One region of the Xylanimonas ulmi genome, then DNA from elsewhere that is predicted to be linked to it. Evidence: predicted binding sites of a transcription regulator. Region 1 holds the regulator's gene; the other holds the start of a gene.

Region 1 (3,401 bases):
CGTGGACCAACCGTTGTTCCACCGACCGACCCGCACCAGGAGGACCACATGGGCTCCGTCATCAAGAAGCGCCGCAAGCGCATGGCGAAGAAGAAGCACCGCAAGCTGCTTCGCAAGACGCGTCACCAGCGTCGCAACAAGAAGTGACGTACCGAGGCCCGGCCCCCCAGGGGACCGGGCTTCGTTGCTTCGTGGAGCGCCGCGCTGCCTCCTGGCGCGCCGCCGCGCTCAGCGCAGGTCGAGGCGCTTGCGCACCTGCCGCCGGATGGCGCGCACCACGAGCCCGGCGGCCCACGCCGCCCCAGCCCACGACGCCGTCTTGACGCTGCGCCCGGCGACTCGATGGCGGCGCCCGCGGAACTCGCGGATGGGCCAGCCCACGTCGCGCGCGTGACGGCGCAGTCGCCCGTCGGGGTTGATGGGGCACGGGTGCCCGACGGCGGTCATCATCGGCAGGTCGTTGAGCGAGTCCCCGTAGGCGTAGGACGCGTCGAGGTCGATGCCCTCACGCTCGGCGAGGGAGCGCACCGCGTCGGCCTTGACCGACCCGTGCATGAGGTCGCCCAGCAGGCGTCCGGTGTAGAACCCGTCCTTGTGCTCCGCGACCGTGCCCAGGCAGCCTGTCGCGCCCAACCGTCGTGCGATGAGGCGGCCGATCTCGACCGGTGTCGCTGTGACGAGCCACACCTGGTCGCCGGCCGCGATGTGCTCGTCGAGCAGTTTCTTGGTGCCCGGGAAGATGCGCAGCTCCAGGACGGCGTCGTAGACCTCCTCGCCGACGGCCGTGACCTCGGCCACCGAGCGGCCGGCGATGAGCGAGAGCGCGCGCTGGCGCACCTGGTCGATCTGCTCGCGCGACTCGCCGAACAGCACGTAGCGGGCCTGGATCACGCCGAAGCGCAGCAGGTCGAACGTGCCGAAGAACTTGCGCTGGTACAGCGCGCGCGCCAGGTGGTAGGCGCTGGCGCCGCGGATCACGGTGTTGTCGACGTCGAAGAACGCCGCCGCCCGGCCTCGCTCGTGCGAGGGCGAGGTGGCTGTCACGGCGTCCGACATACCGACCACTTTATCCGCGCAGGTAGTCTGTGAGTTGTGGACAGGCCGCTGGAGGACCTTCGGGCGAAGGCTCCGCGTGTGGTCCTCTTCAGCCGGGTCGGATGTCACCTGTGCGACGACGCGCGTGAGGTGGTGGCCCGGGTGTGCGAGGCCGCCGGTGAGCGATGGTGTGAGATCGACATCGACTCCGGCCCGCAGTCCGCTAGTCTCCAGGACCGTTACAGCGACTATGTGCCCGTCGTCGAGGTGGACGGGGTGCAGCAGGGATTCTGGCAGGTCGACGGTGACAGGCTGGCGCGCAGACTCGCGCGCGGTGGCCGCTGACAGTCTGGAGGACGCGGTGATCGAGACGGGTGACCTTGCGGTTCCGGCCGCCACCGTGGCGCGGCTGCCGCACTATCTGCGCGCGCTGCTCGACCTGCAGTCCGCGGGTGTGCGCACGACGTCGTCGACCGAGCTCGCCGACGTCGCCGGGGTGAGCTCCGCGCAACTGCGCAAGGACCTGTCGTATCTCGGCTCGTACGGCACGCGCGGGGTCGGGTACGACGTCGCGTCGCTGTCCACGGTCATCTCCACCGCGCTCGGGCTGGGGTCCACGCATCGTCTGGCCATCATCGGCCTGGGCAACCTGGGCCACGCGCTCGCGAACTACTCGGGGTACACCACGCGCGGCTTCGAGGTGGTGGCGCTGCTCGACGTCGCCGACGCGGTGGTCGGCACGCGTCCGTCGGGGAGCCTGGCCGTCGAGCACCTCGACGACCTGGAGCAGGTCATCAAGCGTGAGGCGGTGACCATGGTGGTGCTCGCGACGCCCGCGCACGCCGCCCAGTCCGTGGCCGAGCGCGTCATCGCGGCGGGTGTGCGCGAGATTCTGTCGTTCTCGCCGGTTGCGCTGCAGTTGCCCGACGACGCCGTGGTGCGCAGTGTCGACGTCGCGGGCGAGCTGCAGATCCTGGCGTTCCACGCGGCGGCGCGTACGGCCACGCGCTCGGTGGGCTGAAGGCCCTCCGTCGCCGGTCGCCCGCGGTGGTCGAGCCTGTCGCGACCTGGGGTCAAGCCGCCCTCGGCGGTCGAGCCTGTCGAGACCCGCGGTCAAGCCGCCCTCGGCGGTCGAGCCTGTCGAGACCCGGGGTCAAGCCGCCCTCGGCGGTCGAGCCTGTCGAGACCCGGGGTCGGGATGGTCTCGACAGGCTCGACCGGCGGCGGGGGCGTCGCCCGGCGGCGGGGTGTCGCCCGGCGGCGGGGGGCGTGGGTCAGGACTGCTTGATCGTCGAGATGTCGAGCGCGATCTTGACCTTGTCGGCCACCAGGAAGCCGCCCGTCTCGAGTGCCGCGTTCCAGGTCAGGCCGTAGTCGGCGCGCGAGATCTCCAGCTCGGACTCGAAGGCCGCGCGGGCGTTGCCGAACGGGTCGGTCGCGGTGCCGGTGAACTCGGTCTCGAGCTCAACGGTCTGGGTCACACCGTTGATCGTCAGGTCGCCCACGATGACGAAGTCGCCGCCGTCGGCCTTGACGGACGTCGAGGTGAAGGTCCAGGTCGGGCGCTCCTCGGCGTGCCAGAAGTCCGCGCTCTTGAGGTGGCCGTCGCGGTTGGCGTCACCGGTGCTGACCGACGCGGCGTCGAGCTCGGCGGTGACCGACGACGACTCGAGGTCCTCGCCGACGGTCACGACGCCCGAGGTGATCGCGATCGTGCCGCGCACCTTGGCGATGCCCGCGTGGCGGACGGTGAACGAGGCGGTCGAGTGGGACGGGTCGATGGCGTAGGCGCCGGCGGTGAGGCCGGCGGGCAGCGGCGTGGCCATAGAGAACTCCAGACGGTCGTCGACCCGGGCGGGTCGGGGTTTTGCGGGTGCCGCCCCGCAGATAGTTGAATTCTCAACTATCATTGTGGGGCGAAGGCTCCAACCACGCGGTCGCGTAGCGTATTCCCATGGTGGACTGGCTCACTGACGAGCAACAGCGATCGTGGCGCTCATATCTCGAAGGCACTGCCCGGTTCGTCGACGCGCTCGCCCACGCGCACGACGCCGACAGCCCGCTCAGCCTCGGCGAGTACCACCTCATGGTCCAGCTCTCGGAGCAGCCCCATCGCACCCTGCGCATGTCGGCCCTCGCCGAGGGCCTCGCGCTGTCGCGCAGCCGCCTGACCCACACGGTCGACCGCATGGAGCGGCGCGGGCTCGTCGAGCGTCACGCCGTGCCCGGCGACCGGCGCGGGGTCAACTGCGTCATGACCGAGGCGGGCTGGGCGATGCTCGTTCGGGCGGCGCCCCACCACGTGGCCGCGGTGCGCCGCCTGATGATCGACGTCCTGACACCTGAGGAGCTCTCGGTGCTCGGCC
Region 2 (3,401 bases), 3.3 Mb from region 1:
CCCGAGCGCCGCCTGATGCCAGGCGGGCCCGTACTCGCCGCCCCCGCGGATGTTCGCGACGGCGTAGACGCCGCCGCGCTCCAGCCATGCGCGCCCGAGCCCGCCCGAGTACGACGGCGTCAGGGAGACCTCGAAGCCGCCGTACCCGTACAGCAGGGTGGGCGTCGCCGACGGCGCCTGCCGCCACGTGCGGCGCAGCACGTCCTCGCGCCCGACGACGAAGTAGGGCACCCGGGTGCCGTCGTCGGACGTCGCGAAGTGCTGCTCGGCGACGAGCCCGGCGGCGTCGAAGAACGCGGGCGCCGCCCTGAGCGGGTCGAGCTCCGCGTCCGGGTCCCCGACGCTCGCCAGCGAGAGCGTCGTGGGAGTGAGGTAGCCCGTGGCGAGCACCCACACGTCGTCGCTGTCGACGGGGTCGACGGCGCGCACGCCGACGGTCGCGACGGGGTCGGTCGCGGGAAAGGCCGAGCGTGTCCACCCGCCAGCGCCCGCCCCCGGCCCGAGTGGAGGGGGAGTCAGGACGCGCAGCCGGCTCTTGACGTCGTCGAGCACGTTGAGCACCAGGTGGTGGCGGGTCCAGGTGGCGCCGGCGAGCGACGTCGTCGGCGTGGGCTCGAACAGCACGGTCAGGTCGCGCGATCCCGCGAGGAAGGCGTCGGCCGGCGCGGCGAGCAGGGAGCCCGCCCGGTAGGTCGCGCCGCCGACGGCCCAGTCGTCGCGCAGGTCGACCAGCAGCCACTCGCGGTGGAAGCCGACGGATGCGGACTCGGGGACGTCGAGGCGGGTCAGCGTCTGCTCGGCTGTGCCGAGGCCGGAGACGAGGAAGGTCTCGGAGCGGTAGAACGCGATGGACCGCTGCACGATGTCGCGCTCGAATCCGGGGGTGCGCGAGCGGCGCCCGGAGATGTACAGGTCGTCCTCGCGGCCCTCGTAGACGAGCGCGGCCTGCTCGACGGGGGTTCCGCGGCGCCACAGCCGCACCGTGCGGGGGTATCCCGACGACGTCGTCGTGCCGGGTCCCAGGTCGGTGAAGACATAGACCGTGTCCTCGTCGGCCCAGGCGAGCCCGCCCTTGGCGCCGCCTGTGGCCGAATCGTCCGGCCTGGTGGCGCGCTCGAACCCCTCGGGCGCGGGCACGAACCGCTTGTCGACGAGGTCGAACTCGCGCGTGACGTCGGCGTCGGATCCGGCGACCGACAGGTCGACGAGCGCGCGGCGCCACGGTTGGCCCGCGGCGACCTGCTCCGGGGTGGGGCGCAGCACCGACGCGCCGTGCCAGACCCAGCCCACGCCCTCCTCGCGCGCGAGCGCGTCGAGGTCGAGCACCGTCTCCCACTCGGGGTCGGGGGTGCGGTAGGACTCGGGCGTGGTGCGCCGCCATAGGCCGCGCTCGTGGGCGCCGTCGCGCCAGAGGTTGTAGAGCAGCCCGCCGATCAGGGAGACGTCGGGGATGCGCTCGTCGGAGTCGAGCACCTCCAGGACGGCGGCGCGCGTCGACTCGAAGGCCGGCCCCGAACTGAGCGTCCGTCGCGTGCGGGCGTTGCGCTCGCGCACCCAGGCGAGCGCCGCCGGGCCCTCGACGTCCTCGAGCCAGGCGAAGGGGTCGGCGGCGCCCGGGTCGAGCGGTGTGCCCGGAGCCGGGTCGTGGTCTGCGGCGATGCCCATGGCCTGGCACCTTAGCCCGCGCCGCCGGGCTGCGGCGAGGTCTGTCACGAGTCGCGGACCCTGAGTGGGAATGCTTGCCTAGTACTGCGATGAGACGGACGTCACACCCCGGCCATTTGTGGTCTGACCACACATGTGAAACCCTTCACAAGCAACAGGGACGACGGACCTGCGGTCCCACCCCAGGAGGAGATAACCCGTGAGCACGACCACGACGAAGAAGGCGAAGCCGGTCGACGAGACCGCCGCCATTCCCGACGCCGCCGCGGAGGTCGACGCGCTTGTCCAGCGCGGCCTGCGCGCCCTGAAGGCCTACGCCTCCTTCACGCAGGAGGAGATCGACCACATCGTCAAGAAGGCCTCGGTCGCCGCGCTGCACGAGCACGGCAACCTCGCCAAGCTGGCGCACGAGGAGACCGGCCGCGGCATCTTCGAGGACAAGGCCACCAAGAACATCTTCGCGTGCGAGCACGTCACGCACTCGATGGCCGGCGTCAAGACCGTGGGCGTCATCGCCCGCGACGAGCTGCGCGGCATCGTCGAGATCGCCGAGCCCGTCGGCGTCGTCGCCGGTGTCACCCCGGTGACCAACCCGACCTCGACCGCGATCTTCAAGAGCCTCATCGCTCTCAAGACCCGCAACCCGATCATCTTCGGCTTCCACCCCAACGCCCAGCAGTCCTCCGTCGCCGCCGCGAAGATCGTGCGCGACGCCGCGGTGGCCGCCGGCGCCCCCGCCGACTGCATCCAGTGGATCGAGCACCCCTCGATCGCCGCGACCTCGGAGCTCATGAACCACCCGGGCGTCTCGCTCGTGCTGGCCACCGGCGGCAACGCCATGGTCCGCGCCGCCTACTCGACCGGCAAGCCGGCCCTCGGCGTCGGCGCGGGCAACGTCCCGGCCTACATCGCCAAGGACGCCAAGCTCGGCCGCGCCGTCAACGACATCGTGCTGTCCAAGGGCTTCGACAACGGTGTGGTGTGCGCCTCGGAGCAGGCCGCGATCATCGACACCGAGATCTACGACGAGGCGCTCGCGGAGTTCCGAAAGATGCACGCCTACATCGTCAACGCCGAGGAGAAGGCCAAGCTCGAGGAGTTCTTCTTCGGCGTGACCGCCAACTCGGAGAACTGCGCCGGCGCCAAGCTCAACGCCGCCGTCGTCGGCAAGTCGGCCACCTGGCTGGCCGAGCAGGCCGGCTTCTCGGTGCCCGAGGACACCTCGATCCTCCTGGCCGAGATCTCGGGCGTCGGCCCGCAGGAGCCCCTGAGCCGCGAGAAGCTCTCGCCGCTGCTGGCCGTGCTGCGTGCGCGGACCACCGAGGAGGGCATCCGCCTGTCCGAGCAGATGGTGGAGTTCGACGGCCTGGGCCACTCGGCGGCGATCCACACGCAGGACAAGGAGCTCTCGGAGAAGTTCGGCCACCGCGTCAAGGCCGTCCGCATCCTGTGGAACCAGCCGTCGGCGCTCGGCGGCATCGGCGACATCTACAACGCCTTGATCCCGTCGCTGACCCTCGGCTGTGGCTCCTACGGCCACAACTCGGTCTCGAACAACGTGTCGGCCGTCAACCTGATCAACGTCAAGCGTGTCGCGAGGCGGAACAACAACATGCAGTGGTTCAAGGTCCCGCCGAAGACGTACTTCGAGCCGAACGCCATCCAGTACCTGGTGGACATGCGCGGCGTCGAGCGCGTCACCATCGTCACCGACCGCGTGATGAGCACCATCGGCA

Evidence for each region. Region 1 encodes Rex, which represses fermentation and respiration genes when NADH is low (regulators of the CRP and FNR family bind a similar motif). Its sites were predicted from a motif close to CTTGTGAANNNNTTCACAAG; they were not measured.
Region 2: the regulator Rex is predicted to act here: its motif matches at 1,798-1,817, upstream of adhE (bifunctional acetaldehyde-CoA/alcohol dehydrogenase).

The regions. Positions count from the first base shown of each region.
Region 1 is NZ_SGWX01000001.1:3,697,540-3,700,940, forward strand. Features, by position in the region: gene EV386_RS16910 (30S ribosomal protein bS22) at 49-147, shown strand; gene EV386_RS16915 (HAD family hydrolase) at 229-1,056, opposite strand; gene EV386_RS16920 (glutaredoxin family protein) at 1,135-1,380, shown strand; gene EV386_RS16925 (redox-sensing transcriptional repressor Rex) at 1,397-2,056, shown strand; gene EV386_RS16930 (YceI family protein) at 2,310-2,861, opposite strand; gene EV386_RS16935 (MarR family winged helix-turn-helix transcriptional regulator) at 2,990-3,401, shown strand, end outside.
Region 2 is NZ_SGWX01000001.1:442,801-446,201, forward strand. Features, by position in the region: gene EV386_RS01935 (prolyl oligopeptidase family serine peptidase) at 1-1,665, opposite strand, end outside; gene adhE (bifunctional acetaldehyde-CoA/alcohol dehydrogenase) at 1,865-3,401, shown strand, end outside.